DNA from 4 places in the Thalassotalea ganghwensis genome. Region 2 is predicted to be linked to each of the others. Evidence: predicted binding sites of a transcription regulator. Region 2 holds the regulator's gene; each other region holds the start of a gene.
What was found. Region 2 encodes LexA, which represses DNA repair genes until DNA is damaged. Its sites were predicted from a motif close to TACTGTATNNNNATACAGTA; they were not measured.

Region 1 (8,155 bases), on a different contig from region 2:
TTATGTAATGGAGGGGCAAACAGGGATTCAATTAGAATTGATGAAAGAAGCACTGAAGGAGCTCAATATAGAGCTAAACTTTATTCATATTCCGTTTGGTCGAGGCACGACAGGTTATCATCAGTATAATGCCGATGGCGTGCTGACTTTACCACCAGAATTTGATTATCCCTCAATGTACATGAGTAAACCCTACGTTACCTATCAAAATGTTGCTGTAAGTTTATTGGAAAAAAACTATACCATTGACTCTATTGCAGATTTAACCGGTAAGTCAGTTACAGCGTTTCAAAATGCAAGACGCTACTTGGGTGAAGAGTTTGGTGCCATGATAGGCGCTTTTATGGATTACCGTGAATTGCCGGATCAAAATAAGCAAATGGAGCTGCTTTTTTTACGTCGTACTGAAGTGATTGTGCTTGACGTTAATATCTTTAAATATTACTTACAGAGTCATCCTGATCGCGAGTTAGCCAAACCGTTTAAACTGCATTATATTTTTGGTGAACGACCTTATTCAGTCGGATTTCGTTCAAAAGAAATCCGAGATGTATTTGATAAAAACATTCAAAAAATGCGTGAAAACGGCACATATCAGTTAATAATGGAAAAATATCAGTAATAACTAGAGCGTGTTGATCTTTGGTGTGCATTTTTGCAGCAGTTCGTTTGAAATTCATACAAGGCAGAACCTATGTAATGTGGTTATTCCCCATAAATAGGCAATAACGAAGTAGAAATTTCAAATGGGCGCTGTCCTTCGGATTCGTTTAAACGTGATTTACTCGTTGTTTTAGCTCATTTGTATAGAATAACTATACTGTATTCGCTCCGCCTTGATTAAATCACGTTTAATTCGAACAAAATTTGTACCGCAAAGATCAACACGCTCTAGCTAGCTAACTAATTATTAGCGATAAAAATCGCCCGTTTAGGCGCTGGGTAACCTTCTATGGTTTTACTTAAATCATTAGGATCAAGAAAATCTTGTAATGATTCAGTATCTATCCAATCGGTTTTCCGTTGTTCTTCCAACGCCGTGATATCGGTATTTACAACGCGAATGTTTTTAAAACCAACCCGAGCCATCCATGCACACATTGCATCACAACTTGGCAAAAACCAAACATTACGCATTTTTGCGTAGCGTTCACCAGGCACTAATACCGTGTTTTCATCACCATCAACCACCAAGGTTTCTAATACTAGTTCACCATTTTTCGCAAGCTGGCTTTTGAGCTGATAAAGAAAATCAATTGGTGAGCGGCGGTGATAAAGTACACCCATAGCAAAAACGGTATCAAAGGCTTTGAGTTCAGGTAAGTCTTCGACCCCTAGCGGTAATAAATTTACACAATCATCCTTAATAAAGTGTTGAATAGCATTAAACTGCGCGAGAAAAAGCTGTGTTGGGTCAATACCAACGACGAATTTAGCTTGTTCCCCACGCATGCGCCATAGGTGATAGCCGCTACCACAACCAATATCGAGTACATAACGATCAGCTAACGGACTAATATGATTTTTTAATCTGTCCCATTTAAAATCCGAACGCCACTCGGTATCAATATGTAAGCCATGGATGTGATAAGGGCCTTTGCGCCAAGGTTTAAACTTTTTTAACAGGTTTTCAATACGTTTGTACTGACCTTCATTGATATCATCTCTATTCCCCGCGCTTACTTGCGTACTTAAGTCAATGCTACTTGACGTTGTTTCAGGCAATGCTTCTAAGGTTTTTTGCCATTGGGCAAATTCACCATGTAGGTGCTGTTTTTGCCATTGTGTCAGCTGAGCGGGCAAAGTATTAAGCCAATGGCTTAAACGATTTTGAGCAATTTGTTGATAAAAGCGATTGTAATTAATCATTTAATGGCAACCAAAGACATAAAATTAAAACATTGAAACCATGGTGTCATATGACGAAAGCCTGCATCGGATAAGCGAGCGAAATGGGTAGATAGACTATCGGGTTTCATTACGTTTTCAAGAGCGGTTCGCTTTTGGGCGATTTCAAGTTCACTATAACCGTTCGCACGCTTAAAATTGTGATGTAAATCAATAAGTAATTGGTCGCAGTTTTTGTCTGCATCGGTTACTTTTTCTGACAACACTAATAAACCACCAGGATTTAAGCCATCGGCAATTTTCTTTATTAGCTTAGCTCTTTGTTCTGGCTCAACGAACTGTAGGGTAAAGTTTAATACCACCATGGAAGCATTAGTAATCTCAACATCTAAAATATTAGCTTCAATAATTTCGACGGGTGTCTTGCCTTTGAAAGCGTTTACGTGCATTTGGCAACGTTCTACCATCGCAGCTGAGTTATCTATGCCGATGATTTTACAATCTATCGCTGTAATCGCTTTGCGCATTGCTAACGTGGCGGCACCAAGCGAACACCCAAGATCATAAACACGCGATGAATCTTTAACATATTGCTGACTTAAGCGTCCAATAGTGTCAATGATCGTGTTATAGCCAGGTACAGAGCGCGAAATCATATCTGGAAATACCTCAACCACTTGCCGGTCAAAGGTAAAGTCTTTTAGCTTATCGTGCTTTTTAGAAAAAATAAGGTCGGTATCAGGTGTCGTCATCAATACTCTGTTTACGCAATGGTAATCGGTTAACTCTCGGTTTATCGCAGCATTTTAACTGAAATTGGCAAAGGTTTAAATGTTAATAACAACGCGAGTGCTAACATCTCAATTGTTATGCGAATATCCGCGTTCATTAGGTGACAAAAGCAGGTATTTCTATATAATGTCGGTCATTTTTTACGTCAATATGAATTCAGCGGAACGATTTAGCTGATTCACGTGTTATCAAGGCAAAAATAATTATGCGTACGCTTTATTGTGGTGAGGTTAATGAATCTCACATCGGACAAGAAATTACATTATGCGGTTGGGTTAACCGCCGCCGTGACCTAGGTGCAGTGATCTTTCTAGATTTGCGTGATCGAGAAGGCATTGTGCAAGTAGTTTATGATCCTGATTTCCCTGAAGTATTAGAAAAAGCGAACACATTGCGTAATGAGTTTTGTGTGCAAGTTAAAGGTAAAGTAAGGGCGCGTCCTGAAGGCCAAGTCAACAAAGATATGGCAACGGGTGGAATTGAAGTTTTAGGCTTAGATCTGACTATTTTAAATAAGTCAGCACCATTACCACTTGATTCAAACCAAACAAATTCTGAAGAACAGCGATTAAAATATCGCTATTTAGACTTACGTCGTCCTGAAATGACCGAGCGAATTCGCTTTCGTGCAAAGGTTACTTCTGCTGTACGTGAATCTTTGGAAGCACAAGGTTTCTTAGATATTGAAACACCCATATTAACGGCTGCCACACCTGAAGGCGCACGCGATTACTTAGTACCAAGTCGCACTCACAAAGGTAGTTTCTTTGCTTTACCTCAGTCACCACAGCTGTTCAAGCAGTTATTAATGATGTCTGGGATGGAGCGTTACTATCAAATTGTAAAATGTTTCCGTGATGAAGATTTACGTGCTGATCGTCAGCCAGAATTCACTCAAATTGATATTGAAACCTCGTTTATGAGTGCTGATCAAGTGATGGAAGTGACGGAAAAGATGATCCGCGAATTATTCATCAAGTTACTTGATGTGGATTTAGGTGAATTTCCTCGTATGCCTTACAGCGAAGCGATGCGTCGTTTCGGTTCAGATAAACCAGACTTGCGTAATCCATTAGAGATTGTTGACGTGGCTGACATTTTAAAAGATGTTGAATTTAAAGTGTTTTCTGGTCCGGCAAATGACGAAAAAGGGCGCGTCGCGGTTATTTGTGTTCCTGGTGGTGCTGATAAATTCTCTCGCAAGGCAATTGATGAGTTAACCAAATTTGTCGGTATCTATGGCGCTAAAGGTATGCCATGGATGAAAGTTAATGATCGTGACGCGGGTATGGAAGGTTTACAATCTCCGATACTAAAATTCTTATCTGAGTCTGCGGTTAATGCTTTGCTAGAACGCACTAATGCACAAACTGGTGATATCATTTTCTTCGGTTCAGATAACTACAGTATTGTTACCGAAGCGTTAGGTGCGTTGCGCCTTAAATTAGGTGAAGAGCTCGGCATTGTTAGCGACGAGTGGAAACCGCTTTGGGTGGTTGACTTCCCAATGTTTGAAGAAATTGATGGCCATATGCATGCATTGCATCATCCATTCACGGCACCTACCAATTTGACACCTGAAGCGCTTGAAGCCAATCCAACCACAGCATTATCAGATGCTTATGACATGGTATTGAACGGTTGTGAATTAGGTGGTGGTTCTGTTCGTATTTACGACCAAGCGATGCAATCTGCTGTATTTCGTATCTTAGGGATCAGTGATGAAGAAGCGCAAGAAAAGTTTGGCTTTTTACTTGAAGCGCTTCAGTACGGTGCGCCTCCTCATGCAGGTTTAGCGTTTGGTCTCGATCGCTTAGTGATGTTAATGACAGGCGCAAGCTCAATTCGTGACGTAATGGCGTTTCCAAAAACGACAACAGCGGCTTGTCCTTTAACCAATGCACCGGGTAATGCAAACCCAGAGCAGTTAGTTGAATTAGGTATTCAAACCCTAGCTCAAGAAAAAGCGCAAGATTAAGTGACTAACGAAAAGTAACAAGAATACGTGTTAACGCTTCTATTCACTTGTTAATTGGCGTAGATTAATATAAATCTAATTGATGCAGCTAAAGCTTCTTTAGCTGCATTTTTATTGCCTACATAACCTCAGGTTGTATTAGACATAGCACGAAACGTATAAAATCAAACACCGAAGTTTACCATGTCTTTATAGCGTGCTACTTTTTACTGAATTCAAGGCGCATTGCTTTAGGAATAGCTTGCTATTTCAAGATAATAGAACGCAGAAGTAAGTAAAAATAGGCGTTAGAAATGCATTTCTAATGTAGAGCTGCGGTTATATAGGCCAGAATACAAAAAATACAGTAGGTATGCATTGAGTATTATTTTAGGTATTGACCCAGGATCTCGGTTCACAGGTTACGGCGTTATCGACCAAGATGGTCGCAAAATTACGTATTTGGGAAGCGGCTGCATTAAGGCATTATCGGCTGGTGATGATTTAGGTCTTAGATTGCAGACTATTTTTGCTGGCGTTTCTGAGCTAATTGTTCAATTTAAACCTGACATGTTTGCGATTGAGCAAGTATTCATGGCGAAAAACCCTGATTCAGCGCTTAAACTCGGGCAGGCGAGAGGCGCAGCAATTGTTGCGGCGACCAATGCTGGATTAAGTATCGCAGAATATTCAGCAAGACAAATCAAGCAATCGGTGGTTGGTAGTGGTGCTGCTGATAAAACACAAGTACAACACATGGTGAAATCAATTTTGTCGCTTCCGGCTTCTCCTCAAGCTGATGCAGCAGATGCGCTGGCAGTGGCACTTTGTCATGCTCATAGCCATGATTCATTATCAAAAATGGCTGGTCAAGCAACTAAAACCGTGCGCAGGCGCCTACGTTAGTAGCCTATTGTTCATTTACATTTAATGTAATTGGTATATGAATACTTTGTCGCTGTCGCTTAATTATACCAACGGCTATGGTTAATCATAAATATACTTTACTGTATATTTATCTAGTGCTATGGTAACGCCATGTTGTACTTTTCTAAGAGAAATTATTTTGATTGGTCGATTACGTGGCTTATTAATTGAAAAAGTCGCCCCTGAAATCTTAATTGAATGCCAAGGTGTCGGTTATGAGGTTACTATGCCGATGACGAGTATCTACGCCTTACCTGATGTCAATCAAGAAGCGATAATTTTCACCCATTTTGTCGTCCGTGAAGATGCTCAGTTATTGTATGGTTTTTCTAATAAGACCGAGCGTAAGCTGTTTCGTTTATTAATTAAGGTTAATGGTGTCGGCCCGAAACTCGCCTTGGCAATTTTATCTGGTATGTCAGCTGAGCAGTTTGTTAGCTGCGTAATGCATGATGATTTAAGTACGATTGTTAAGATACCTGGTGTCGGGAAAAAGACAGCTGAACGATTACTGATTGAAATGCGCGACCGGTTAAAAGATTGGCATAGCGATGGTGCCGATATTTCCTTTACCGTTAATACCAACATTAATGCAGCGCAGCCATTACTTGTAAATGATGCTAAAGGAGATGCTATTAACGCGCTGGTTTCTTTAGGTTACAATCAATCGCAAGCAGATAAAGCCATTAAAATGATTTATCAAAAAGACATGAACAGTGAAGATTTAATTCGCGAAGCACTTAAATCGATGCTGTAAACAGACCCTAAATAAAGTTTAAAACAATATGATAGAAGCTGATCGATTAGTTCAACCGGTATCAACAAAAGAAGATGAAAGTGTTGATCGTGCCATTCGCCCGAAAATGCTCACTGATTATACAGGGCAGGATCATGTTAAATCACAAATGGAGATCTTTATTCAAGCGGCCAAGCAACGTGGAGAGCCCCTTGATCATTTATTAATATTTGGTCCACCTGGCTTAGGTAAAACGACATTAGCCAATATTGTCGCCAACGAAATGGGCGTAAATATTCGCACCACGTCGGGCCCTGTGCTGGAAAAAGCAGGTGATTTAGCCGCGTTATTGACTAATCTTGAAGAAAACGATGTCTTATTTATTGATGAAATCCATCGATTAAGCCCAGTTGTCGAAGAAATTCTTTATCCGGCTATGGAAGACTACCAACTCGATATTATGATCGGTGAGGGGCCCGCAGCTCGTTCAATTAAACTTGATTTACCGCCTTTTACTTTAGTTGGAGCGACCACCCGAGCAGGTGCGTTAACCTCGCCATTACGTGACCGTTTTGGCATTGTCCAGCGCTTAGAGTTTTATAATAATAAAGACTTAACAGATATTGTTAACCGTTCAGCCCATTTTTTAAACCTTACTATTGACGACCAAGGGGCATTTGAAGTTGCTAGGCGCTCAAGAGGTACCCCTAGAATAGCTAATCGATTGCTTAGACGAGTTCGAGATTATGCTGATGTAAAAACGCAAGGGATTGTTACCCAGCAAACCGCCGCGAATGCGTTAAGCATGCTTGAAGTTGATAATGAAGGTTTTGATATTATGGACAGAAAGTTGCTTGAAGCAATTATTGATAAGTTTATGGGAGGACCAGTAGGTCTTGATAACATCGCTGCGGCAATTGGTGAAGAACGAGAAACTATTGAAGATGTACTTGAGCCATTTTTAATTCAACAAGGGTTTTTACAGCGTACGCCCAGAGGTCGAATTGTTACAGATAAAGCGTATCAGCATTTTAAAATCAATAAACCGACTGATTAGCAAACCTGACTTTTAGCCACCCGAATTTTAGACAAAAAAAAGCCCGCACAACTGTGCGGGCCAACTTAATTCTAAAGTTGATAGAAGGAATTCTATTTCCAGAAAAACATGTCAGAGAGAATAAATAAACTTACAAAGTATCTACTCAAGTTACCTCTGGCTAATGACTGGATATCAGGGGAGAAAATCAAATCATTGCGCTAGCTCAGAAAGTAAGTGTATTCTACTTAGAGTAATTACTTTAGGCAATCTAAAAAAATTATATACTTCGGATTAGAAAAACTAATGGATGGGTGCTATTGATAGATAACGAACACCACTCTACAGAATATGAATAAGAAAGCAACTATTTTGTATTTTCTTACAATCTTATCGCAGAAACACTTGTTTGTTGCCAAGCAATTCTATTACTATATCGCAGGCCTTTAATTACAATAGTTTTACTTATCAAAAATAATTAATGTCAGACGAGATAGCACACTATAAAATTCGGGTATATTACGAAGATACCGACGCCGGTGGTATCGTTTATTATGCCAACTACCTAAAGTTCTTTGAAAGGGCTCGAACAGAGTTATTGAGAAGTCTTGGCATTAACCAATCTTATTTTTTAGAACAAAATCTTGGTTTTGTGGTCAGAAGTGTTGAAATGGACAATTTGGCGTCAGCAAAACTTGATGATTTGCTTGAAATAACCACAACAATTGAACAACTTAAGAGTGCGAGTGTTGTTTTCAAACAACAATTATTTTCTGAAAAACAACAATTATTGTGTCACGTAACTGTGAAGATAGCTTGTGTCAATCTGGCTTTAGCCAAGCCGTGTGCCATCCCCAAA
Region 2 (8,155 bases):
AAACTGTAATGCATAGTCTGGAATTCGGCGTGGCATGCCAGCTAATCCAAGGAAGTGCATCGGGAAGAACAGTATGTTGACGGAAATAAGTGAACACCAAAAATGGGCTTTACTCAGTTTGTCGCTATACATATGACCAGTCCATTTTGGTAACCAGTAGTATGTACCCGCATAAATCGAGAACAATGAACCAGTCACTAAAACATAGTGGAAATGCGCGACGACAAAATAGGTATCGTGGTACTGAAAATCAACCGGAGTTAATGCCAGCATCAATCCTGAAAATCCACCGATGGTGAACAAAATAACAAATGCGATAGAGAACAACATTGGTATTTCGAACGTCATTGCTCCTCGCCACATGGTTGCAACCCAGTTAAATACTTTCACGCCAGTTGGCACAGCAATTAACATCGTGCAATACATAAAGAACAACTCACCAAACAGCGGCATTCCCGTGGTAAACATATGATGCGCCCAAACGATAAACGATAAGAACGCAATCGACGCTGTCGCGTAGACCATCGAGCTATAGCCAAACAATTTCTTGCGTGCAAATGTTGGGATAATGGTCGAAACGATGCCAAAAGCAGGCAAAATCATGATGTAAACTTCAGGGTGACCAAAGAACCAGAATATATGCTGGAACATGACTGGATCTCCACCGCCAGCGGCGTCGAAAAAGCTTGTACCAAAATACGTGTCGGTCAGAACCATGGTAACAACACCAGCAAGCACAGGCATTACAGCAATGAGTAAATAAGCGGTAATGAAAAACGTCCACACAAACAATGGCATTTTCATGTAAGTCATGCCCGGAGCTCGCATATTCATAATAGTGACGATAACGTTAATCGCCCCCATAATCGACGAAATCCCCATAATATGAACAGCAAATACAAAGAATGCTGTACTACCATTTGAATACGTCGTTGAAAGTGGTGCGTAGAATGTCCATCCAAAATTAGGAGCTCCAGACTCCATAAAAAAGGAAGCAATCAATATCGTGAAGGCAAATGGAAGGATCCAAAAGCTCCAGTTATTCATACGCGGTAATGCCATATCTGGCGCACCAATCATCATCGGAATCATCCAGTTGGCAAAACCGGTAAATGCAGGCATTATCGCGCCAAACACCATAATTAACCCATGTACTGTGGTTAATTGGTTAAAAAAGTCAGGTTGAACAAACTGCAACCCTGGCTGAAATAATTCAAGACGAATTAGCATCGCTAATGCGCCACCCACCAATAACATGATAAAGGCAAACCATAAATAAAGCGTACCAATATCTTTGTGATTCGTTGTGTATAACCAACGCTTAATACCCGTCATTTTATGATCATGATGATCGTGCTCATGCGAGTCGTGAATAGCTTCTGTAGTCATTATTCTGCCTCCCTACTTAGCACTTGCTGCATCAATATCAGCGGGTTGAATAAGATCACCTGTGTTGTTACCCCAAGCATTACGCTCGTAAGTAATCACTGCAGCAATATCTGTTTTCGACAAGGTACTGCCAAAAGCTGCCATTGCTGGGTTCTTCTTACTGCCATTGACAACAATATCGATATGAGCAGCGATATCACCGGTAACAATCGGCCCACCTTTTAACGCTGGAAATGCTGGTGGCAAACCTTGCCCACCGGCTTGATGACAGGCTAAACAAGCTGTTTGGTATACTTGTTCACCTTTGGCCATAAGCTCTTCCATCGTATAAGTTTTCGATAAGTCTTCACTGACCATTGCTTTGGCAGCATCTTTGACTTCTTCAATAACTTCTTCGGCTGCGTCTTTGATTTGTTCACCAGCACTTTCTATGGCTGAAGAACCTCCAACAAATGCATTCACATCAGCTGCTTGTACTTTATCACCAGTATCATTGCCCCATGCATTACGCTCATAGGTAACTACAGCAGCAATTTCTTTCAAACTAAGTTGCTTACCATAGCCTTGCATGCCAGTGCCTGCTTTGCCGTTAAAGACAATGTTGATATGTTCATTGACATCTCCCAAGGCAATTTTACTGCCTTTAAGCGCTGGAAACGCTGGCGGTAAACCTTGACCATTTGGCTGATGACACGCTGCACAGTATGCAGTATATGTTGTTTCACCTAACTGCATTAACTCATCCATAGAGGCTTCAGCGTTCAGTGAAGCAGCTTCGGCAGCTAAGGCTTGCTCCTTCATATCACGTTGCTGTTTTAGCCACGCGGTATAATCTGCCTCTGTTTTTACTTCAACCACAATTGGCATAAAACCATGATCCTTACCACAGAGCTCGGCACATTGGCCACGGTATATCCCTGGTTTAGGCACATTTGTCCAAGCTTCGTTAATAAAACCAGGATTCGCATCCTGTTTAACGGCAAATGCGGGAACCCACCACGAGTGAATTACATCATCTGAAGTGATTAAAAATCTAACCTTCTTATTTGCAGGAATAACAAGATGTTTATCCACTTCTAATAAGTAGTTTTCACTTTTTTGAGCACCAATACCATTATGATTTTCGTATTGATCTCGCGGAGTCGAAAGCACTGAATAGAACTCGATATCTTCATCAAAATATTTATAATGCCACTTCCACTGCGAACCCGTTACCTGAATAGTCAAATCGGAATTATCGTTATTTTCCATAGCAATAAGAGTTTTTGTCGCGGGTACCGCCATGGCTATAAGGATAATGATGGGAATAACAGTCCAGAGGACCTCAACTTTGGTGCTTTCATGAAACGTGGCCGCTTCTACACCTTTTGATTTGCGGTGAAAGATCATTGACCAAATCATCGCACCGAAGACGACTACACCAATTGCAGTACATATATATAAAGCGAGCATATGTAAACCATATACTTCATTACTAACTTCGGTTACACCTTTTGTTAAATTCAACTGCGAGTCGGCTAAAGCGATGCTGGGAACTAACATCCCTAACAGCCAACTGAGATAACGTCTTTTCACTCGACCTCTCCTTACCCTAAATGGCAAAACGCATGATCAGTATTAAGCTGCTCATCCGTTTCACAGTTTGTTTTTATTTTTTCCTATGGCTATTTATTAATCAGATTAACGTTAGCCTTTTCATTATTTTTTGATTACTTTCTGCTCTAGAATTACTTAATTATTGATCTAGGTCAATTCATAATTTTTTAAAATATTTTAAAAAAAGCTAATAATAACAATAGAGTGTAAACTCTAAAAGGTACTAAGGCGCTAAAACAAAGGCCTGAGAGGGGTGATTAAGAAATGAGCAAATACTCTATTATTTAATTTTACGGGCTGAAAACTTTCGAAATATTTTTGTATAAAATTTAGCCAACTGGAGAGATAATCAGCATTTACTCAACAATAATAGCTGAATATAGACATTTGGTTATAAAAACCTTGCATGAGACAACTTTTCACGACTTACGATAAAAAATTTGCCTCATTGCATTGATAATTTCTACATCCAATCTGCAGCACGAATAACACCGACCGCAAGTCCTTCGATATTGAAATTTTGAGAGGTAAGATCAACTTTTATCGGAGCAAAGTCTTCATTCTCCGCGTGCAAATATACGACATTTCCCTCACGCTTAAGCCTTTTAACCGTGACATCGTCTTCTACGCGTGCAACAACGACTTGTCCATTTTTAACATCGGTGGTTTGATGAACAGCAAGCAAATCACCATCGTAAATTCCGATGTCTTTCATGCTTTCTCCGTTAACTCGTAGAAGATAATCCGCTGCTGGATGAAATAAATTTCCATCAATTTGATAACGGTCTTCTACGTGCTCTTGCGCCAATATCGGTTCGCCAGCTGCAACACGACCAATTAACGGCAGCCCTTGTTCTTCCATCATTTCTTCAGCCAAACGAATGCCGCGACTCGTTCCTGGTAACATTTCTATATAGCCTTTCTTCGCAAGAGCTTTTAGATGCTCTTCGGCAGCATTGGCTGACTTAAAACCAAAAAATTCAGCGATCTCTGCTCGCGTTGGTGGCATGCCGGTTTCAGATATTTTTTCTCTGATCAGATCAAAAATCTGCTGTTGGCGAGACGTTAAGGGGCGCATTTCTGTCATATAATATTTCCTGTATTTTTACACAGTGGCACTGTCATTGTATACAGCCTGTAAATAAACGCAAGCTTTCCTTCGGTTTTTGCAAACACCGTATGATCAAAGCGGTATTAATAAAAGTTTAATAAAAAATTAAATCCTTATTCCTTTATAAAAGGTTTTGCATTAATCTCTTTTATTCAGTCTATTAAACTTTTCTTATTTGGAGCGACTTTGTTCAACCAAGTAACAGCCTATCTCTTGTACCGCGTGATGTGGCTGTTAACCATATTGGGTTATTTAGTAGCAACTGATAGCGTTGCACAAATCACCATAGGGGTCATTGGAAAAACGAAAAATGATAGTTTTTATCAACAATCTTTCAAAGGCTGTCAAAGCTATGCAAAAAAGCATTCAGAAATAACCTGTCTTTATGATGGCGCCGACGACTACCAGGACATTCGTGGCCAAATGATAAAAATTAATCAAATGATCGCCAACAAAGTCGATGCACTTTTAATATCAACTACCGATTCAGAATACTTGGTCAAGGGCGCTTTGCGCGAAGCTAAAGAAAAAGCGATACCCGTGATTACCTTTGATTCAGATCTACTGCCGGAGCATCAACAGTATCGCTTGAGCTATGTCGGCACCAACAACTTTGATTTTGGGGTTGCACTAGGCAATTATGTTAAAAAATTTGCCAAGAAAGATTTAACCGCCATTTGCCTTCAATCTGGACACCCCACAACACCGAACTTAAATGAACGTATCGCGGGTGTGCGCTTTTCATTGTCAGGGCAAAAAGAGCAAAAATTATCAGGACAGAGGGGTTGGATAGAATCAGAACGTTGTCCATTGTACAGTCTGGGAAAGCGCTCTACAGCGTTGCTGCAACTTGAATCAATAATCAAAACAGTGAATCCACCGATATTTCTTGCTGTGGCGGGCTTCGCTCAATTTAATAGTGATTACAATAAACAATTAAGCCCCTTTAAAAAGCAAATTGCCAATAATCAAATCGTCATTGTTTCTGCAGATACCGAAGAAATACAGCTTAGAAGTTTGGCCCAAGGATTATCTACCGCCAATATCGGACAAATGCCTTTTGAGATGGGGCGCAAGGGAGCGGAGCTACTTTATCAATATATAAAAAATAATAAACAACCCGCAAAATCTCATTATTATTTAGATTATCACTACTGCACGCAATCCAATAGCCTAACCTGTACCACTAATTATTAGACATTGTCTAAAATTCAAGAAATAACGCTATTAAAACGCTTATCTTTGCATGGCAAAAACGAGTCAAAGTGTTATTTTCGCGATAACAACGTAATAGTTAGCTTCGCTGAAGTACGGTAAAACTAGGACAATAAGTAATTGCGTCTATTGAGAGCTAATGGCCTAAGTCTTCCACCAACGGCAGCTCAGTTAACGATGCTAAAAAACCTTGTGAATAATTCTTCATAGATTCAATAACCTACTTTGATCAATTAAAACTTGTAGAATTATTGTTCAATACTATGCTTAACATTATGCGCTTGATCATAGCTTTAGCGTATTAGCCTCTTTTTAACTAACACTGAGGAAATAACATGGTATCTAAAACACTTTATACCGTGATGAATATCATACTATTCAGCTCGATGACCTACTTTACAATTATAGCCACTGCCAATGCAGAAATAGCAGTGATTGTACATCCGCAAAATCAATCAACTTTTGATACCGCCGACATTAAAAAAATATTTTTAGGAAAAGCGAAAAAATTTGCCAATGGTGCTGAAGCCACACCTTTTACTTTGGAGAATTCCTTACCAGCGGCAGAGCAATTTACGACCAAAGTGATCGGAAAGTCGATAAGTCAACTTAATGCCTACTGGTCAAAGAAAATATTCACTGGTAAAGGTACACCGCCAAAAGCATTGCAGAGCAATGAAAAAGTATTGAAAGAAGTTGCTTCAAACCCGAATGCTATCGCCTATATCGATAAATCCGCGGTCACCAGTGACGTCAAAGTTATAGCAACATTTTAGCGAGGCAGAACCATGAAAACAGTTACTAACGCAATTGCACTCTTACTTACTGTAACCACAAGTTTTAGCGCTTTCGCTGATATTGAAATCAGTGGTTATGGCTCTATCATCGCTGGCCGAACACTCGGCACAGTGGATGACCCTTTAAATCCCGGTCAAAAACGAGACGAAATACTCACCGCCGATTTTTATGATGTGGGTCAGTATGACAATGATATTTCATTTACACCTGAATCCATTTTAGCCGTGCAAGCAAGCACAATGTTAAGTGATAAGTTTAAAATTACTGCACAATTAGTAGCTAAAGGCGTCGATGATTTTAAACCAGAATTTGATTGGTATTATTTGACTTATCAAGCGTCAGATCAACTTTCAGTAATGATTGGTCGTCGAAACGTTCCAATGTACTACTTTTCTGAATTTTCTGAAGTTGGTTATGCCTACCCATGGATGAGACCACCTTCAAACCTGTATTGGTGGCAGGTGACACAATTTAATGGTATCAATGTTTCCTACAGCTTTGATTTAGGCAACTATTCAACCGTGTTAACCGGTTTTTATGGTAACGAATACTCCTACGATAATGTCGAAATGACTTACTACAATAAGCTTTATGGGGGTAATGCGAGAACCGTCAATGAGTTTTGGGAGAATATCTTAGGTTTTAACTGGAATATCTCTGGTGATTTCTTTGATGTTCGGTTTGTTTATTTTCAAAATGACCGCGATAGGGAAACAATAGAACAAGACGGCAGTATCGCTCCATATAAACCATTTGATCAAACCTTTGTAGGGTTTGGTGGTACGGTAAACCTCAACCAATTTACCATTTTATTCGAGTGGAATTTTGTTGAGCAAAATGACGGGCGTGGTACTGAGTTCCCAACCTATTTAGTTTCACTTGTTTACAATATGGATGACTACCAGCCATATATTTCATACTCAAAAGCTGACCACAAACGCACTGCTATTCCGACAAATGATTTGGAAGAACATTACATGATGAGCTATGGATTGCGCTATAACTTTTTACCCAATGCTTCATTCAAAATACAATATGATAAATTTGTCGACCAAGGCCATGCACCAACGGGTTGGGCATACCATGGTGACTCAGATACCATCAGTTTAGGTGTTGACTTTGTCTTCTAAAATGACTTTTCAGTAGGTGGTACAGTGTTACCACCTACTACTTTCATACAGTAAGTTTTTATCTCCAGTACAACGTTCAACTTGATAGAGACATCTAGAAGTTGCACATACACGTATTAGCTAAAATACTGCCATCTTAAAATCAAAAAATACGCCTAAATAAAGTTTTACATCCCCCTTTTATTTTTACCTGCTCTTGTCGCGCACATTCGAGTGGTTATACTAGGCTGCTACTGTTAAATTTAGGTTATCGTAATGCTTAGACATTTTGCTTTTTATTTAAATATATTCGCGTTGTTTTTGTTTTTCCCCGGAATATTACTACCGTTATTTTCGTTAGACATGACGGTTCTCGCTGGTATTGGCGGCTCACAATTAACTACCGATATTGTTAATAAAGAGCTTACCTTACTCACTACGGTAGAGGAACTTTGGCAAGATCAACGCATACTCGTGGCGATACTTATTTTTCTATTTTCTGTTTGCATTCCATTATTGAAAAGTGTTTTGTTAGCAATTGCCTACTTAAAGCATCAAACAATCTGGGAGAAAAAGTTGATCAATTTTGTCGCTAATATCGGCAAGTGGTCGATGGCTGACGTCTTTGTTGTTGCTGTGTTTTTAGCCGTTTTATCCACTAATCATGCGGAAACAGCCCAAAGTCAGCAACTCAACATTTTTGGTTTTAAAATTGATTTAATAATCAGTTCAGAAACGTTATCGTCGGTTGGTCACGGTTTTTATTATTTCACTGCCTATTGCATCGTTTCTCTTATCGCAAGCCAATTATTTCAATGGCATGTGAATCAGAGTCGACAAACTGAGCAATTATCAGAGAATAACCTGACAGTTTAAGACTTCTGTACCATACTGAGGATAAACAACTATTCACAAAACTTAATGATTAAAGCGACAC
Region 3 (8,155 bases), on a different contig from region 2:
CACTTGAAAAGGTGTGAGGTCGTTTGATGTTAGTGTGTAAAGATAGCGCTTTGTCTTTCTCTTTTTCAAAATCACAATCTCTTACGATAAAGCCACCACCGATGCTGTAATAGGTTTCCTCTAGCAATAAAGTCTCATCTTGGTAGGCGAAGAGTGTCATCGCATTTGCATGAGCTGGCAAGGTTTTGCGTCGGTGATAAACAATGGCATTGTTTTTCGGAAAGCTTATAGGCTTTTGAGCCATTAAGTGGACACTTTCTTGGCTGATGACATCCGCTAAAATACTATCAATTTTTTCTACCGCAATGGTTTCAGGGGCTTCACCATGAAGGCCTAAAATCACCGCTTTTCCTGTGCCATGGCCAATCCCCGTCTGTCCGAGTGAACCAAATAGTTCACAACGTACCGTGGTAACCTTGTCTATTAGCTTTTGCTCAATGAGATGTTCGCCAAATAGTTTGGCTGCTTTCATAGGCCCAACCGTGTGAGAACTCGATGGACCAATGCCAATAGAGAACATATCAAATACACTTATCATGCGTTAATTCCGAATTATTGCCAGTTAATGGTTGTTTGTTAAAATTATTTTCGAATATATTACCCGAAACTTAATCAACAGTTAACCATAATGTTGTTATATTATAGTCTTTAATTGCCGCGCTGGAGAGGGTTTTCGCTTAGCTGATGCACGAGACCTTTAATGATGGCTGCTGTTGCCCCCCAAATGTTGTATTGTTTATAGGGCAGGTAATGCACGTGCTGGTATTTGTTGCGGTGAAACACTTCTACACTGAAGTGATTTTCATTATTCATAAAATGGCTTAAAGGAACTTGGAACACTTCAGCCACTTCATTGGGATCTAGCTTGTAATCTACCGCTTGATTGATAAACGCGAGCACAGGCGTTATCTTAAAACCGGTTAACGTTTGGTAAAATGGCAATGTGCCTAGTACGTTAATATCTTTTGACGATATGCCAATTTCTTCTTCAGTTTCTCTCAACGCCGTTTCAATGATGTTGCGGTCACTTTGTTCCACCTTACCGCCTGGAAAACTTATTTGACCTGCATGATGTTTTAAATGTGATGCTCTTTTCGTTAGTACAAATTGCAGTTGGTTATCAAGTTCTATTATCGGCACTAACACAGCAGAAGGTTTCAGGTTGATGAGTTCGACGTTGAAACTAACCGAGTTGGTTAGCGCATTACTCAGCGTAAATTGTCTGATAAAACTGGCTTTATCAATCGAACTATTCATGCGTCAATCCTAAGGCTAAATGCGTCAGCCACCTCGTCGTTTGCCTGTCAGATAACACTTTGTTAGACATTAAAGTTTTTCTAGCACAGGTAAAATCTTATTCACTTTATCATAGCTTTCTTGATACTCAGCATCAACGACTGAATCAGCAACAATGCCTCCTCCTGCCCAACAATAAATTTTCTGATCGATAGCGACTAGGGTTCTTATCGTTATGCTAGTGTCCATATTGCCACAAATAGACAGGTAACCGATGGAGCCACAATATAATGCTCTACGGTGAGGTTCTATTTCATCAATTATTTCCATTGCTCTTATTTTTGGGGCGCCGGTAATTGACCCACCTGGAAAAGAAGCACGTAACAAATCGGTAGCACCATATTGAGGTGCGAGTTTTCCGACCACGGTACTGACTAAATGATGAACCGCAGGAAAACTTTCGATAGCAAATAACTGTGGCACTTTTACGGTACCTGCTTGGCAAACTCGGCTGATGTCATTGCGCAGTAAGTCAACAATCATTAAGTTTTCAGCGCGGTCTTTTTCTGAATTTTGTAGTAGGGCTTTATTATGGTTGTCTTGCTCAATAGCGTCGCTTCTCGGTTGCGTGCCTTTTATCGGCTTGCTTTGAACATCATCGCCAATAACACGCAGAAAACGCTCAGGTGAAACACTTGCTATTGCGCATTGGTCAGTGCGAATAAAGGCAGAAAATGGTGCTTGGTTTTTCTTTCTAAGGGCAAGGTAAGCTTGGTATTCATTGCCTTGATAATCGGCACTAAAACGTTGGGTTAAGTTAATTTGATAACAGTCGCCATCAAGCAAATATTGTTGAATTTTATTAAACTTCTCAATGTACTGTGCTTTGGTTATCTGTGCTTGCCAATTGCTTGTTAGCTTAAATGGTGCCTGCGCTGTAGCTTTGTTAATAGCGTTGTCAATTTCTAAGGAAAGCTTCACTCTTTTCGAATCATCGCAAAGTAAATAGTATGTTTGGTTAAGTCGATCAAAGATAATGCCGTGACGATAAATTCCCACCGCCATTTCTGGCATATTAATATCCCGCTTTGCATGACGAGGCAAGGATTCAAAGCGTCGACCTAAATCATAAGAAAAATAACCCACACAGCCACCATTAAAGGGCAGAGGTGATGAAGTTATGCGATAATGCTCAAATAGCAATTTTTGTTGCTGCTCAACCAATAAAAGCGGATCTTCTTTAGACTGTGAGCTAATGCCAGTCGTTTTTTCAGTGATCGTTGTCACCGCACCATTGGTAACCAGCGTAACCTCGGGCTGCCACACCATTATATCAAAGCGACTGTCTTGATGGTTGTTGTGGCATGAGTCTAACCACATCGCCCACGGCGTGTCTGAAAACGCTAAAAATAATTCAGAAGGCTTAATTATTTGACTAAACTGTAAAGGCGTTGCCTTAAGCTCAAATTTTATCTGGTTTGACAATGGTTTTACCTTTAGCTAAAAACTGGCAGGCTTGCTACAAGCAAGGTATCATATCGGCAAAATTTTAACTTTCAACAAGAGATTGTTGAATCTATCAAATTATACAAGAAACAAAGGATAGTCATGGCTATTATCAAACAACAAGACTTGATTGAGAGTATTGCTGATGCTTTGCAGTATATCTCATATTATCATCCATTAGACTTTGTTCAGGCGCTAGAAAAGGCTTATCACAAAGAAGAAAGTACTGCAGCGAAAGACGCCATCGCGCAAATTCTTATCAATTCTCGAATGTCAGCAATGGGTAAACGTCCGATTTGTCAAGACACCGGTATTGTCACTTGTTTTGTTAAAATTGGTATGGCGGTGCAGTGGGATAAAACCGACATGACTGTCCAACAAATGGTAGATGAAGGTACTCGCCGCGCGTATTTAAATCCTAGCAACCCATTACGAGCATCCATTGTCGCAGACCCAACCGGCAAGCGCCTTAACACCAAAGACAATACGCCGTCGGTTGTTCATATTGAGATGGTTGAAGGCGACCAAATAGAAGTGCTTATTGCTGCTAAAGGTGGTGGTAGTGAAAATAAAACCAAAATGGTTATGCTCAACCCGAGTGATTCGATAGCAGATTGGGTTGTTAAAACATTACCTACAATGGGTGCTGGCTGGTGTCCACCAGGTATTTTGGGTATCGGTGTTGGTGGTACAGCTGAAAAAGCAGGTGTACTTGCTAAAGAAAGCTTAATGGAGCCTGTCGATATGCAAGAATTAATCGAGCGTGGGCCACAAAATGCAGAAGAAGAATTACGTTTAGAGATTTACGAGCGTGTTAATAAATTGGGTATTGGTGCTCAAGGTTTAGGCGGCTTAACCACAGTCGTAGATGTTAAAATCAATTCAGCGCCAACGCATGCAGCGTCTAAACCTGTGGTAATGATCCCTAATTGTGCGGCAACGCGCCATGTGCATTTCCACCTCGATGGCTCAGGGCCAGCACAGTTAACGCCACCTAAACTAGAAGATTGGCCAGACATCACATGGGAAGTGGGTGAAAATGTTCGACGAGTTAACGTTGATAACTTAACAAAAGCTGATATCGCCGATTGGAAAACAGGTGAAACGGTTTTACTAAGCGGAACCATTTTAACTGGTCGTGATGCCGCCCATAAGCGTATTCAAGATATGTTGGCAGCAGGTGAAGAATTACCAGTTGATTTTACCAATAAATTTATTTACTACGTTGGCCCAGTAGATGCCATTGGTGATGAGGCGGTAGGGCCTGCGGGTCCAACGACTGCGACTCGCATGGATAAATTTAGTGAGATGATGTTATCCCAAACAGGGTTACTCGGTTCAATTGGTAAATCTGAACGTGGTCAAGAAACATGTGAAAACATTAAAAAGCATAAATCAATTTACTTGATGGCAGTTGGTGGCGCGGCTTATTTAGTCTCTAAAGCAATTAAAAAAGCCAAAGTAGTCGCTTTTGAAGATTTGGGAATGGAAGCGATTTATGAATTTGAAGTAGAAGATATGCCAGTTACGGTAGCGGTTGATTCAACGGGAGAGTCTGCTCACGTCACCGGCCCACAAATATGGCAAAAGAAAATAGAAGTTCAACAAGCTTAACTTGTTAGTCGTTAGCAAATAAAGCTAACTGAAATCACTGAACTTAAAAAGAGCTATTGGCGAATACCAGTAGCTCTTTTTTATTTAGTTTTATTGAGGAGGAGAATTACTGAGCGCTTGATGTACTTACTAAGTTATGCTCTAATGCTGTAAATAAAAACAGTGTTTTTTTGGCGAGATTGTTAAATGAAGAATGCAATGACATTTTTGGAACATGTTGCACTAGAGTATTGGCTAGTGGCTTTTGTGGCAATTAGTATCGTCTTCACACTGATATTATTGTTGCTGCTTCGCCATATCAAAAGTACGGCAATTTTAATTCAAGACTTTTCTCAACAACAAAGTATCGAGACACAGATCGAACAACAAAAGTACGCACAATTACAACAAGGTGTGCTCGGCCATTATCAAGAGCTTTCAAAGCAGCAGTTTGAATTAAGAGCTCAATTGGAGCAACAAATAGCTGATTTAAAAATAAAAACGTTGCGCCAGCAAGCTGATTTAAGTGAAAAACAGTTAGCCACTTTGCACCAGCACCAACAAGCATTTTTAGAAAAGCAAAACCAGTCAATTAGTGAGTTATTTAAACACTTAAACGAAAATCATCAGAGTAATCGCCAAGAACAAGCGAAGTCGATGCAAGCGGCAAGCGAGCAGATGTCGAAGAAAATCGCAGAGTTAACTCAGTCTACCGACAGTCGTTTGAAAGAGATTAGTGCACAAGTGGAGAAACGCTTAGCGGAAGGGTTTGAGAAAACAACCAAGACCTTTAATGATATTGTTAAACGATTGGCACTGATTGATGATGCGCAAAAGAAAATTACTGAATTGTCCACAAACGTAGTCAGCTTGCAAGAAGTGTTAGCCGATAAACGTTCGCGAGGTGCTTTTGGTGAAGTTCAACTCAATGGTTTGATTCGTAATGTCTTGCCTGAACAAAGTTTTAGTTTACAGCATACGCTGTCGAATGGAAAAGTTGCTGATTGTGCGTTATTTTTACCACCACCAACGGGAACTGTGATCATTGATGCTAAGTTTCCCTTAGAAAGCTATCGGAAGATGACTGATGTCAACGTTGCTGACAGTGATCGCAAAGCGGCAGAGCGGCAATTTAAAAACGATATCAAAAAGCATATCAATGACATACATGATAAATATTTGATTCATAATGAAACATCAGACGGCGCTATTATGTTTATTCCAGCAGAAGCGATATTTGCTGAAATCCACGGTCATCACAGTGATTTAGTCGAATATGCTAATAGCAAACGTATCTGGCTAACCTCGCCAACGACATTAATGGCAATATTAACTACCGCGCGCTCGGTGTTGAAAGATGAAGCCACCAAAGAGCAAATTCATATCATTCAAGCGCATTTATCTGGTCTTGCTGCCGATTTTAACCGCTTCAAAGTTCGCTTTGACAATTTAGCAAAGCATATCGATCAAGCAGCAAGTGATGTTAAACAAATACATACTTCAGCACACAAGATTACCTCCCGTTTTGAAAAAATTGAGCAGGTTGAGCTTAGCCATCCCAAAGAAGACAACACGCTGTTATCTTCTTAAGAGCTGCTTATCGTTGTTAGTCTTTAATTGATGACGTGTAAAAATATCGATAATCACTCAACATCCGCTAGTGTCCAACTGTAATTTATAGTTAAATATCAACAGAGAAGACCGATAAACGCTTGCTTGATACGGATACAAGGAAAAATCATTGGATTTACTGACCGAATATATTCATCAATTTGAACAACACTTCGCTGAAGAAATGCCGCTGGAGCAATTGATCCAACAAGCCGAGCAGCAGTTAGCAGCAGAGCAAGTGGCTATTTTACTCGAAGCGTTCCCAATCAGCGAACGTATGAAACTTTGGGGATTGTTAAAACCTGAGCTGCAACAAGATGTTTTCCTTGAAATGAAAACAGAGTCGCGGCAAATGTTACTTAATGCCTTAGATGATCAAGATTGTTTACCACTCTTTGAAAAGCTTGATGCGGTTGATTTACTTGAACTTAGCGAAGAGTTAAGCGATCGATTTATTGATTATGCTGTTACAAAAATGACAGCAAAACAACGGGCTAACCTTAAAAAAGCTCAAGATTATAGTGATGCTGAAGTAGGGCATTGGCAAAGCTTTGATGAAAAACAAATTCCGATCACATTAAAGGTTTCAGCGGCTAAAAAGTTATGCGCTAAAACCTTGCCTTCACTGACGGATACGCTTTACCTAACCGACGAAGATTCAAAATTAGTGGGCGAAATCAACATTAACCAATTAATAACGCTAGATGGTAATGAGTTATTAAAGAATGTTACTTACAGTCAACCTCAATCAATAGCAGCATCAACGTCAATTGATGATGCTGCCGATGAGGTCGTCATTTCAGGGCGTGCAGCATTACCTGTAGTTGATGAAGACGGCCGTTTAACCGGACGACTAGATATACACTCAGCGTTTAAGCATTTAGAAGAAGAGCGCGACAACCAGTTAATGAAGTCAGCAGGTCTTGTCGAAGAAGAGGATTTATTCGCCAGTGTTTGGCTCAGTAGTAAAAACCGAGCGATATGGCTTGGGATTAATCTAGCAACTGCGTTTTTAGCGTCATGGTTTATTGGCCTGTTTGAAGCGACTCTCCAACAAGTCGTCGCTTTGGCTGTGCTAATGCCGGTTGTCGCCTCTATGGGCGGTATTTCAGGTAGTCAGACCTTAACCCTAATAATACGTGGCTTGGCGTTGGGTCAAATAACGGATGCCAACAAGCAAGCGATTGTTAAGAAAGAATTGAAAGTTGGCGCCATTAATGGGCTTTTATGGGCAATGGTCATCGGCGTAATCACCTATTATTGGTTTGAATCACCTTTGCTTGCCATAACGATTTGTATTGCCATACTCGGTAATATATTGGTGGCGTCCTTGTCGGGGGTTTGGGTACCTTGGTTGTTAAATAAGCTCAATATCGACCCAGCTTTGTCTGGTGCTGTCATATTGACAACGGTTACGGATGTTTTTGGATTCATTGCCTTTTTAGGTTGTGGTACCTTACTTTTAACCTAGACTTAGACTGGTAATGTCTTGATATTGGAATTTACACATATGCGCAGTGATTTCATTTATGGCTACTATTTTAGTGATCGACAACAAGCTGAATCTATTGATTCTCTAAGCACATTGGATAGCCAGCGTCCTTACTGGCTGCATTTTGATTATACCGCTGAAAAAACTAAGCAATGGCTGAAGGAATGTAGTCAACTGAATCCCGTTGTCATCAGTGCGTTGTTAAATGAAGAAACACGTCCAAGAGCTACCTCGGTCGATGATGGCGTACTCATTTCCTTTAGAGGGGTTAACCTAGCACCGGGTAGTGATCCTGAAGATATGGTTTCTATTCGAGTATGGTTGGCGAGCGATAGGGTTGTTAGTACTCGTCGGCGCACCTTGTTGTCAGCTCGAGATATTGCCAATGATTTTGAGTCGGGTCACGGACCGACAACTCCGAGTGAGCTAGTTACCATATTAGCTGATCGCCTAATTAATCGTATGGCGAATACAATTGTTGAAATTGAAGATAAAGTCAGTGAAATTGAAGAAAGTATGTTAACGTCGAGTAGCTATTCCCTAAGAAATGAAATTGCTGACTTACGTCGTCAAATTATTTCATTACGTCGTTATTTAGCACCACAAAAAGAAGCAATGACGCAATTGTTAAGTGATCGATCCACCTTGTTTACTAGTGAGCAGAAAGTACAATTACGAGAAACTACCGATCACCTAACGCGTTTTATCGAGGAACTC
Region 4 (8,155 bases), on a different contig from region 2:
CTTTAGCTCTTTAATTGAATGCTCTCGACGAGATAATAAATCAACCGCTTTGTGAAGTATGACTTTATTCAATATAGAAAATAATCACGTTAATCATGCGCGCTATTGTACCCATAAAGCGACAAAAATAACCAGTAAAAGTCAATAAAATCCCTAAACCCGAATAACTTTTTACTTTCCGCGTTGATTGACGCAAAATAGGCAAAACAACCTGATTTCAACGCTAATAACACAGGGACTCGTATGAAGGAACTTTTCAGCAACCTTTATCGTTTAATGGTAATATTCACGCTTGCGATTTTCATGCAAGCATGTGGCAGTGACACGCCGGATCCAACAGCAGATTTTTCAATATCCACTGATACAACTGTGATCAGTTTTAACAGCGAATTCTCACAAACGTCAAGTCAAAGCGCGACCATCAATGTCAACTTTGTTGGCCAAGGTTTATTGATAGGTTTTGCGCCTGAAGCACAGGCCGTACCTTGGTTAAGGTTTCGTACGGAAGGTGTCAATGATAGTTCGGCCAAGGTTATCGTTGAGTTAGATGGGGTAGAAAACTACCGCAATGACATTTACCGCACAACGCTTAGGCTATCGACTGGAGATGTCAACAATACAGCGCTCGTCCATCAAGACGTTGATATTAGCTTAAATGTGAGAGAGTTGATTAGTTTTTCGGCGACGTTAGGCGAGCAATCTATAGAAAGCCAAGAGCTCACCTTATCCATTGACCGAAATGATTATACCCTTGAAACAAGCGATGATTGGTTAGTGGTTAGCGATGAAACAATAGAGAATACCACTAAGTTAACTATTACTCCGACGTTAAGCGCAATTGAGCAATCTGGAGCTTATCAAAGCGAAATCATCCTGACAGAAACTGGCTCAGGAAACCGCAGTTTAATTAATGTAGAGCTCGGCGTAGATAACTTATACCTCTACTCAGATATCCCCGCGGTTTCCCTAAGTAAAACGAATAATGTCGAAAATCTTGAGCAACAACTTACCATTTTGACGAATAGCTTAAGCCCTGTTAACTGGCAAGCAACAAGTAATGTTGAATGGTTAACCTTAGCTAAAACGGATAATTCGCTATTAGTCAGTATTAATGACAATAGTTTACCTGATAGCGAAATCAGCGATGCGATTATCACCGTTGCTGCCACCGATAATTCCCAGATAATCAGCGCTGAAATACCGGTTAGTTTTTATCAAAAAGCGATAACTGTCAGCGATACTGTTATTGAAGATCTTCCCAACACAACCGCAAGCGTAGTTGTCTCCCCGACAAAACCTTATCTCTATGCAATCTCTGGTCATCAAATTGTGACGTACCAGACATTTTCAGGAGAATTGATCAATAGTGTTGATATTCTTGCTGACGATGTTGAGGGAGAGCTTTCTCAATTAATTGTCCACCCCCTAGGCAAGCACTTATTGGCCAAGGCGACAATAAGCTCAATTAATGACGATGAATCGACAACTATTACCACACATCGTTACCGTGTTGATCTTGAAACGATGAAAGTTACCGAATTGACCAACGCCTCAATTGAATATGAGCCCCTCGGCTATGTCAGCTTCGCTGGCCGACATTTTGTTGTCACCCAAACCTTGGAGCTCGCCAATGAGAACTTAGAACGATTAAATTGGGATAGAGAGAACGCTTTTAGTGTCGGAGCCATCGATCAAGCGAGAGCAACACAAAGCTTATTTGCACTTGAATCGGCTACGGCAACCTTTCATCGTTTAACAACAAGAGTAAATGATTTTACCACCAGTAAAATTAGTCTTACAGAGCAAAGCAGTTATCGCCCTGAATTACTTGACCAAGACATGACTATCTCTGGTTTTATCGTTAACAATGATGAAACAGCACTATACGCTGCCAGTGAAACTTCTGAATACATATCATTTGATGGCAATGTCTACACTGACAATGGTTTACTATCGCAAACGGAAGGTAGCATCACGCTCGCCAATGCAAAAGATTTGGCTGGGAATGCTATCTATTCTCGATTTGAAAACACCGAAACACCCCAGTTTGTTTTAGCGATTTATAATCAGGCACAGAAACTAGTCAACACGATTGTAACAAGCCCCATCCAACCGACGGATTTACAAATTACCTCCGATGGTCAGCGAGCACTTCTTCAATACAGTGATCAATTAGAACTAGTGACGCTTGAAAGAATAGACCTTTCTCATCGTCAGCTCGAATTTGTTGTATCACCAGCTCAAGCATCCATTGAAGCGCAAACGATATTAATTAACGGTGTCAGCGAAAATTGGTCAGCATCAAGCAATGTTGCTTGGTTAAGCTTAACAGAGGAAGTTGTCGATGGTCAGTCAAGTTTAACCGTCAACATTAACTCACAAGCTATTGACGGCTGGGGGCTTTTCACCGGCATTATTACCATCATTGACAGTGATACCGGTTATGCAACAAAAGTTGTTGTAGAGTTAGCGATTGATGAAACTCGATTGTTTGCTAATTATCCTTCGTTAAACTTTGACCAACAACTCAACAGTGAAGTATTAACTAAAACCGTTGACATTCAAACCAATAAGTCCTCAATGATTGCATGGCAAGCTAACACTGACGTTGATTGGCTTAACCTAACCCAAGATAACAACACTGATCAGTTAACCGTAACGGTTATACCAGAGAATGTTAGCGAAAATGGCCTACATAGTGCAGAAATTATCTTAACATCATCTATTGTTGGAGAATCAGTAGACGGAGTCATCAAGGTAAGTTTCTACAAGAGTGACTTTGATACCAGCGTTGACTCAGAGCTTGTTATTGAAGGTATCGAACCAAATGACAGTGCTGTCGTGCTCGACCCATTAAGACCCTATCTATATGTTGCTCAGGGAGATGAAATAAAAGTCATTAACGTTGTCGACGGTACCCTAGTGACCACGGTAGAAGGATTATTAGCTGACGTTGCGTTAACTAATCTTGTCATCCATCCAGATGGTTCAAAGTTGTTAGCGTCTAACCTAGAAACCTATCTTGATGAAGATGACCAAGAAGCCACTCGAGTGAATCATTATCAAATTGACTTAACTAACTTTACAATCGCTCAACTCAACAGTGAAAATATCGATCTCGACTTTCGCCCACAAGCGGTTATTACTATCGATGGCAAACCGGTTGTTGTCAGTCAAGCGCTCGAATATGCGAACACTGACCTTGAGGTGCAATACTGGGATAGTGCTAATGCCTTCTTAACGTCGATTACGCATAAAGTAGCAAACCATAATAATTTCTTAGCTTATAACGGAGCAAATGCCACGATTTATCAACAGCACGTGCGTTTTAACGCCTTTGCCGAGAAGTCGATTACCGCGAAAGCCGAAGGTAGTTCGCAAAACCTGAATTTTGCGCTATACGGTGTGGGCGGTATCACCACAAATAACAACGGCGATATACTTTACAGTGCAAATCCTGTGACGGAATGGTCAAGTTTGGATGGCGATAGTTATATCAGTAATGGGGTACTACCATCGTCACAAACGTTAGCCACGATTGCTGTTACCACCGATACAAACGATCATAGTTATGTTTATCGCAGAAGTTTCATTAATGGCTACGGTGAGGCTCATACACTGACAGAGTATGACGAACTGCAACAACAAGTAAGCTTTGTTGGCTATAGCTCAGGTTCGAATCAAGTCTATCTCTCGCCAACCTATCACCGTGTGATCCACTACTTAGCGGAGCAGCAACAGCTAATTATCGACTACATACCGCAAGATTAACATTGCGTTACCAAATACATAAAAAAGCCACTTAATGTGGCTTTTTTATGCAGGAGATATTGCTAATTAAAATCAATCCCTTAATCCGGTAATTAACGTATTAAGCCACTTAGTTTCGTCAATAAACGCCCAAGACATTGGCTTATATTTTTCGGTAACTCCTTGAGTGATAATTTGCTCTGCACTTTTCCCCTGAGTTAATTGTTGCTCTACTAGTGCTATGCTATCTCGAATCATAGCAGCAAACGCTTGATAATCTGCTTTATTAGCAATAGGACCGTGGCCTGGGATAATAACCGTTTCATCATTGATCATTGCGATGATTTTTTCTACGTTTTGCACATACCCTTTAACAGAGCCACCACTATTTAAATCAATAAAGGGAAATAATGTGTGGAAGAACAAGTCTCCAGTGTGTAAAACATTTGCTTTCTCAAAGTATACCACCGTATCACCATCGGTATGCCCCGAAGGTAAATGAATCAATTTGATACGCTCTTCATCTAAATAAATGTTAACACCGTCTTGGTAGGTCACTACAGGTAGACTGCCTTGTTGAATATCATCTTTACTCGATAAACGATTTCTGACATTTTGATGGGCAAATATGGGTGCATGGTGACCAAAATGAGCATTACTTCCCGTATGATCGCCATGATGATGAGTATTCACCACATACTTTAATGGCTTGTCGTTAATTGATTTCATCGCCGCTTCAATTTGTACAGCCAAAGGACTAAACTTGTTATCGACTAACAACAAACCTTGTGTTGTTGATAAGACCCCAATATTGCCGCCATCCCCTGATAGCATATAAACGTCACCTTGCGTTTTAACTACTTTTAAATCATCGAAATTACCATTTGACGTTGCACTAACGGCAAAACTTAGCACAGCCATCATTGTTGACATTAATTTTTTCATTACTCTTCCTTTATTTCGGTGAGCTGTTAGTAAAATAAACTATAGCAGCAAAGCAAATAAGCTACAGTAAAGCTTACGATTTTGCTCGATACTTTGCTAATGAGATAATGAGAAATTAGTAAAATAAAAGAGCTAAGTAATTAAAGTCTCATACCTAAGGTCCGTTGTTCTGTAACCGTAAGCTCGGCAATAGCAAACATAGTTAGCTATACAACTATAAAGTCGATAGTCTAATAATTAAAATGAGTTTTAATGGGATGGCATTTAAACAATAGATGCCTTTTGATTTCACCGTGATGAAAAACATTCACCCAGCTACCAATCAAAGGAAATCTGCTCTGAGCCTTTATTAGGTTTTGCCAGACCTATATGAACGCCTAGCAATCGCACCGCTTTTCCTTGACCCCGCTCGACGGCTTCCCTTAACAAATTCACAAGAAGTCTAACGTCAATCTCGGTCAACGATTGCTCTTTAGTCGTTTGTTGAAAGTCGTTAAACTTAACTTTTACCCCAATTTTGTTCATCGCGCGCTTTGTTAAATATTTTTCAGCTCGCCGTTTAAGTTCTGGTATTAACTTTTCGCACACTATCTTTTCCATTTCGGCAAGATTAGACAGGTCATGCTCAAAAGTACGTTCGACGCCAACAGATTTGCGCTCACGACTGACAGTCACTTCCCGCTCATCTACACCATTACTACGCCGCCAAATGACACCGCCATATTTTCCAAACCAATTGATTAAAGTTCGCTCATCAGAACGACGCACATCACCACAGGTATGAAAGCCTCGACTCTTTAGGCGTTCAAATGTCACCTTTCCAACGCCAGGGATTTGGTTGAGTGATAAACCTTCTAAAAACTCATGTACCTCATTGGGGGCTATCGTGCATTGGCCATTAGGCTTATTCAGATCAGAAGCTATCTTGGCTACAAATTTAAGTGGTGCGATACCTGCTGATGCCGTTAGGCCAGTGACATCATGTATTTCATCGCGAATTTGCTGAGCAATTAACGTTGCCGAGCCATTGTGAAGTTGACAGTCGGTAACATCTAAATAAGCCTCGTCTAACGATAGAGGCTCTATTATCGGTGTATATCGTTGGAAAATTTGCTGAATTTCCTTAGAAACTTGCTGATAAACTGACATTCTACCGTTAACAATAACTAAGTCAGGACATAATGCTTTTGCTTTATGGTTTGGCATCGCCGATCGAACACCAAACTCTCTTGCCAAATAATTACATGTGCAAAGCACGCCTCTCGCACTATTACCACCGACGGCAATAGGTATATTGCGATACTCTGGATTATCACGCATTTCAACCGCTGCATAAAAGCAGTCCATGTCGATATGAATGATCTTACGCATTTTAACAACCCTGAACACTGTATTAATAAACAGTATTACTAATTGTCAAAATAAAATCAATGCCATTTTTACTAAATTAATCTTACTTGACTAACAAAGTCATTAGAGGCTAATAAAAAAACCGCTGAAAGCGGCCTTTTCATTACTAGATATTTTTAATATCTATTTTTTGTTGGTCTTGCGCGGCTTTTCGCTCCCGCTCTAACCTTTTTTCACAAGGATTATCGCAGTTACACGCTTTATCGATACCCAATGAACCAAGGCCACCACAGCTTCCTGCAAGCGATTTTTTTTGAATAATATAACCTATCGCCATTGCTATAGTGACAACAACAAAAAAGCCCAATGTAATTAAAAATAACGTCATATATACCTCTGTGCTTAATTCTATCGCACTACTTTAGATATTGCATAAATTGTTCAGTTACCTGCTCGACAAATCCATTTTCTGATTTAGAAATAATGTAAGCAGCAATATTATGTTTGTTCGCAAACTCATAGGCTTTTTCTTCACCCATGACCATCATGGCCGTTGATAAACCATCAGCTGTCATTGACGATGGATGAATAACCGTAACCGAGACCAGTTTGTGGTTTATTGGCTTTCCTGTATGAGGGTCAATAATGTGAGAAAAACGCTGACCATTCTCTTCAAAATACTTGCGATAATCACCTGACGTTGCAACGGCATTATCTTTTGGGACAATAAACTGCTGGACAGCGCGCTCTTCTGTTATTGGTTTTTCAATGGCAATAACCCAAAGCTCTCCGGTATGCTTAAATCCTTTTAAACGCATCTCGCCACCGATCTCAACTAAGTAATTAGTAATCCCCTGTTGTTCTAGATACTCAGCAACTAGATCGACAGCATATCCTTTTGCCGTGGTCGATAAATCAACGTATAGATCAGGAATTTTTTTGGCTAACGAATTACCTTCTAGTTGCAAATAATCAATGCCAATTCGTGCTTGCGCCGTCATGAGTTCCTGCTCACTTGGCTGTGTTTCTGGTCTACTCTCTGGGCCAAACCCCCAAAGGTTGATCAGTGGTCCAATCGTGACATCTAACTTACCGTTACTTAGCTTACCTAATCGAATCGATTCAGCCATCACTCGTGCAAGATCTTCACTGATCTCAATTGGGTCAGTACTTGTCGATGCGTTAAACTTAGACAATTCTGAATCTGGTATCCAATTGGACATGTGTTGGTTAAGATTAGTTAACACATCTTCAATGCCACGATGAATCGTTTGACGTTGTACGGTGATGTCCTCTTGACCAATTGGCTCGGTAATATATTTAACGTTATAGGCCACTGTTCCCATGGTAATGCCCTGCAAGTGAACTTGCTGTTTAGCATTATCATTACTAGGAAAGCACCCGACCAGCGTTATTAACGCCAGCGCGATAACAAATGATTTAATATTTTTCATAGCACTCTCAATAAAATTTATTTAAATAAATAACCTGTTGAACATGTCGCTTAAGCTATTTAGTTAAACAAACTCTTTAATAAGATAAATAAAAGGTGACTTGCGCCACCTTTTATTAACGGGTTGTTGGTTAACGCTATTGTCTAACCGCCGAAGTCATCCAATAGAATGTTTTCGTCTTCTACACCCAATTCTTTAAGCATATGAATTACAGCTGCATTCATCATTGGTGGCCCACACATGTAATATTCACAATCTTCAGGCGCTTCATGATCTTTTAAATATTGCTCATAAAGTACGTTATGAATAAAACCAGTTAAACCATCCCAGTTATCCTCCGGTTGAGGATCTGAAAGGGCAACGTGCCACTCAAAGTTATCATTTTCAGCAGCTAACATGTTGTAGTCATCTTCATAGAACATTTCACGTAATGAACGAGCACCATACCAGAAACTCATCTTACGCTTAGACTTAAGACGCTTAAGCTGATCGAAAATATGTGAACGCATTGGTGCCATACCTGCACCACCACCAATAAATACCATTTCTGCGTCAGTATCTTTTGCAAAGAACTCACCAAATGGTCCTGAAATCGTTACCTTGTCACCTGGTTTCAGGCTAAAGATGTACGATGACATTTTACCTGCTGGTAAATG

Region 1: a site for LexA is predicted at 5,603-5,622, ahead of ruvA (Holliday junction branch migration protein RuvA). Genes of this name have one in related genera too.
Region 3: a site for LexA is predicted at 4,502-4,521, ahead of ACSLUH_RS02780 (DNA recombination protein RmuC). Genes of this name have one in related genera too.
Region 4: a site for LexA is predicted at 6,082-6,101, ahead of dinB (DNA polymerase IV). Genes of this name have one in related genera too.

Annotation. Positions count from the first base shown of each region.
Region 1 covers NZ_JBQRUM010000002.1:73,135-81,289, reverse strand. Annotated here, with positions in the region: gene ACSLUH_RS02255 (substrate-binding periplasmic protein) at 1-622, shown strand, start outside; gene cmoB (tRNA 5-methoxyuridine(34)/uridine 5-oxyacetic acid(34) synthase CmoB) at 904-1,869, opposite strand; gene cmoA (carboxy-S-adenosyl-L-methionine synthase CmoA) at 1,866-2,600, opposite strand; gene aspS (aspartate--tRNA ligase) at 2,846-4,618, shown strand; gene ruvC (crossover junction endodeoxyribonuclease RuvC) at 4,976-5,503, shown strand; gene ruvA (Holliday junction branch migration protein RuvA) at 5,664-6,281, shown strand; gene ruvB (Holliday junction branch migration DNA helicase RuvB) at 6,310-7,317, shown strand; gene ybgC (tol-pal system-associated acyl-CoA thioesterase) at 7,778-8,155, shown strand, end outside.
Region 2 covers NZ_JBQRUM010000006.1:170,939-179,093, reverse strand. Annotated here, with positions in the region: gene ctaD (cytochrome c oxidase subunit I) at 1-1,389, opposite strand, end outside; gene coxB (cytochrome c oxidase subunit II) at 1,402-2,964, opposite strand; gene lexA (transcriptional repressor LexA) at 3,449-4,063, opposite strand; gene ACSLUH_RS08315 (substrate-binding domain-containing protein) at 4,283-5,293, shown strand; gene ACSLUH_RS08310 (phosphate ABC transporter substrate-binding protein) at 5,698-6,087, shown strand; gene ACSLUH_RS08305 (porin) at 6,100-7,239, shown strand; gene ACSLUH_RS08300 (paraquat-inducible protein A) at 7,495-8,094, shown strand; gene ACSLUH_RS08295 (substrate-binding periplasmic protein) at 8,140-8,155, shown strand, end outside.
Region 3 covers NZ_JBQRUM010000002.1:184,747-192,901, reverse strand. Annotated here, with positions in the region: gene ACSLUH_RS02800 (L-serine ammonia-lyase) at 1-538, opposite strand, end outside; gene ACSLUH_RS02795 (CoA pyrophosphatase) at 649-1,257, opposite strand; gene pabB (aminodeoxychorismate synthase component I) at 1,327-2,721, opposite strand; gene ACSLUH_RS02785 (fumarate hydratase) at 2,845-4,356, shown strand; gene ACSLUH_RS02780 (DNA recombination protein RmuC) at 4,555-5,925, shown strand; gene ACSLUH_RS02775 (magnesium transporter) at 6,077-7,417, shown strand; gene ACSLUH_RS02770 (zinc transporter ZntB) at 7,457-8,155, shown strand, end outside.
Region 4 covers NZ_JBQRUM010000026.1:15,363-23,517, reverse strand. Annotated here, with positions in the region: gene ACSLUH_RS18300 (regulatory protein RecX) at 1-72, opposite strand, end outside; gene ACSLUH_RS18295 (hypothetical protein) at 244-3,771, shown strand; gene ACSLUH_RS18290 (MBL fold metallo-hydrolase) at 3,844-4,695, opposite strand; gene dinB (DNA polymerase IV) at 5,011-6,066, opposite strand; gene nqrM ((Na+)-NQR maturation NqrM) at 6,212-6,433, opposite strand; gene ACSLUH_RS18275 (FAD:protein FMN transferase) at 6,462-7,499, opposite strand; gene nqrF (NADH:ubiquinone reductase (Na(+)-transporting) subunit F) at 7,643-8,155, opposite strand, start outside.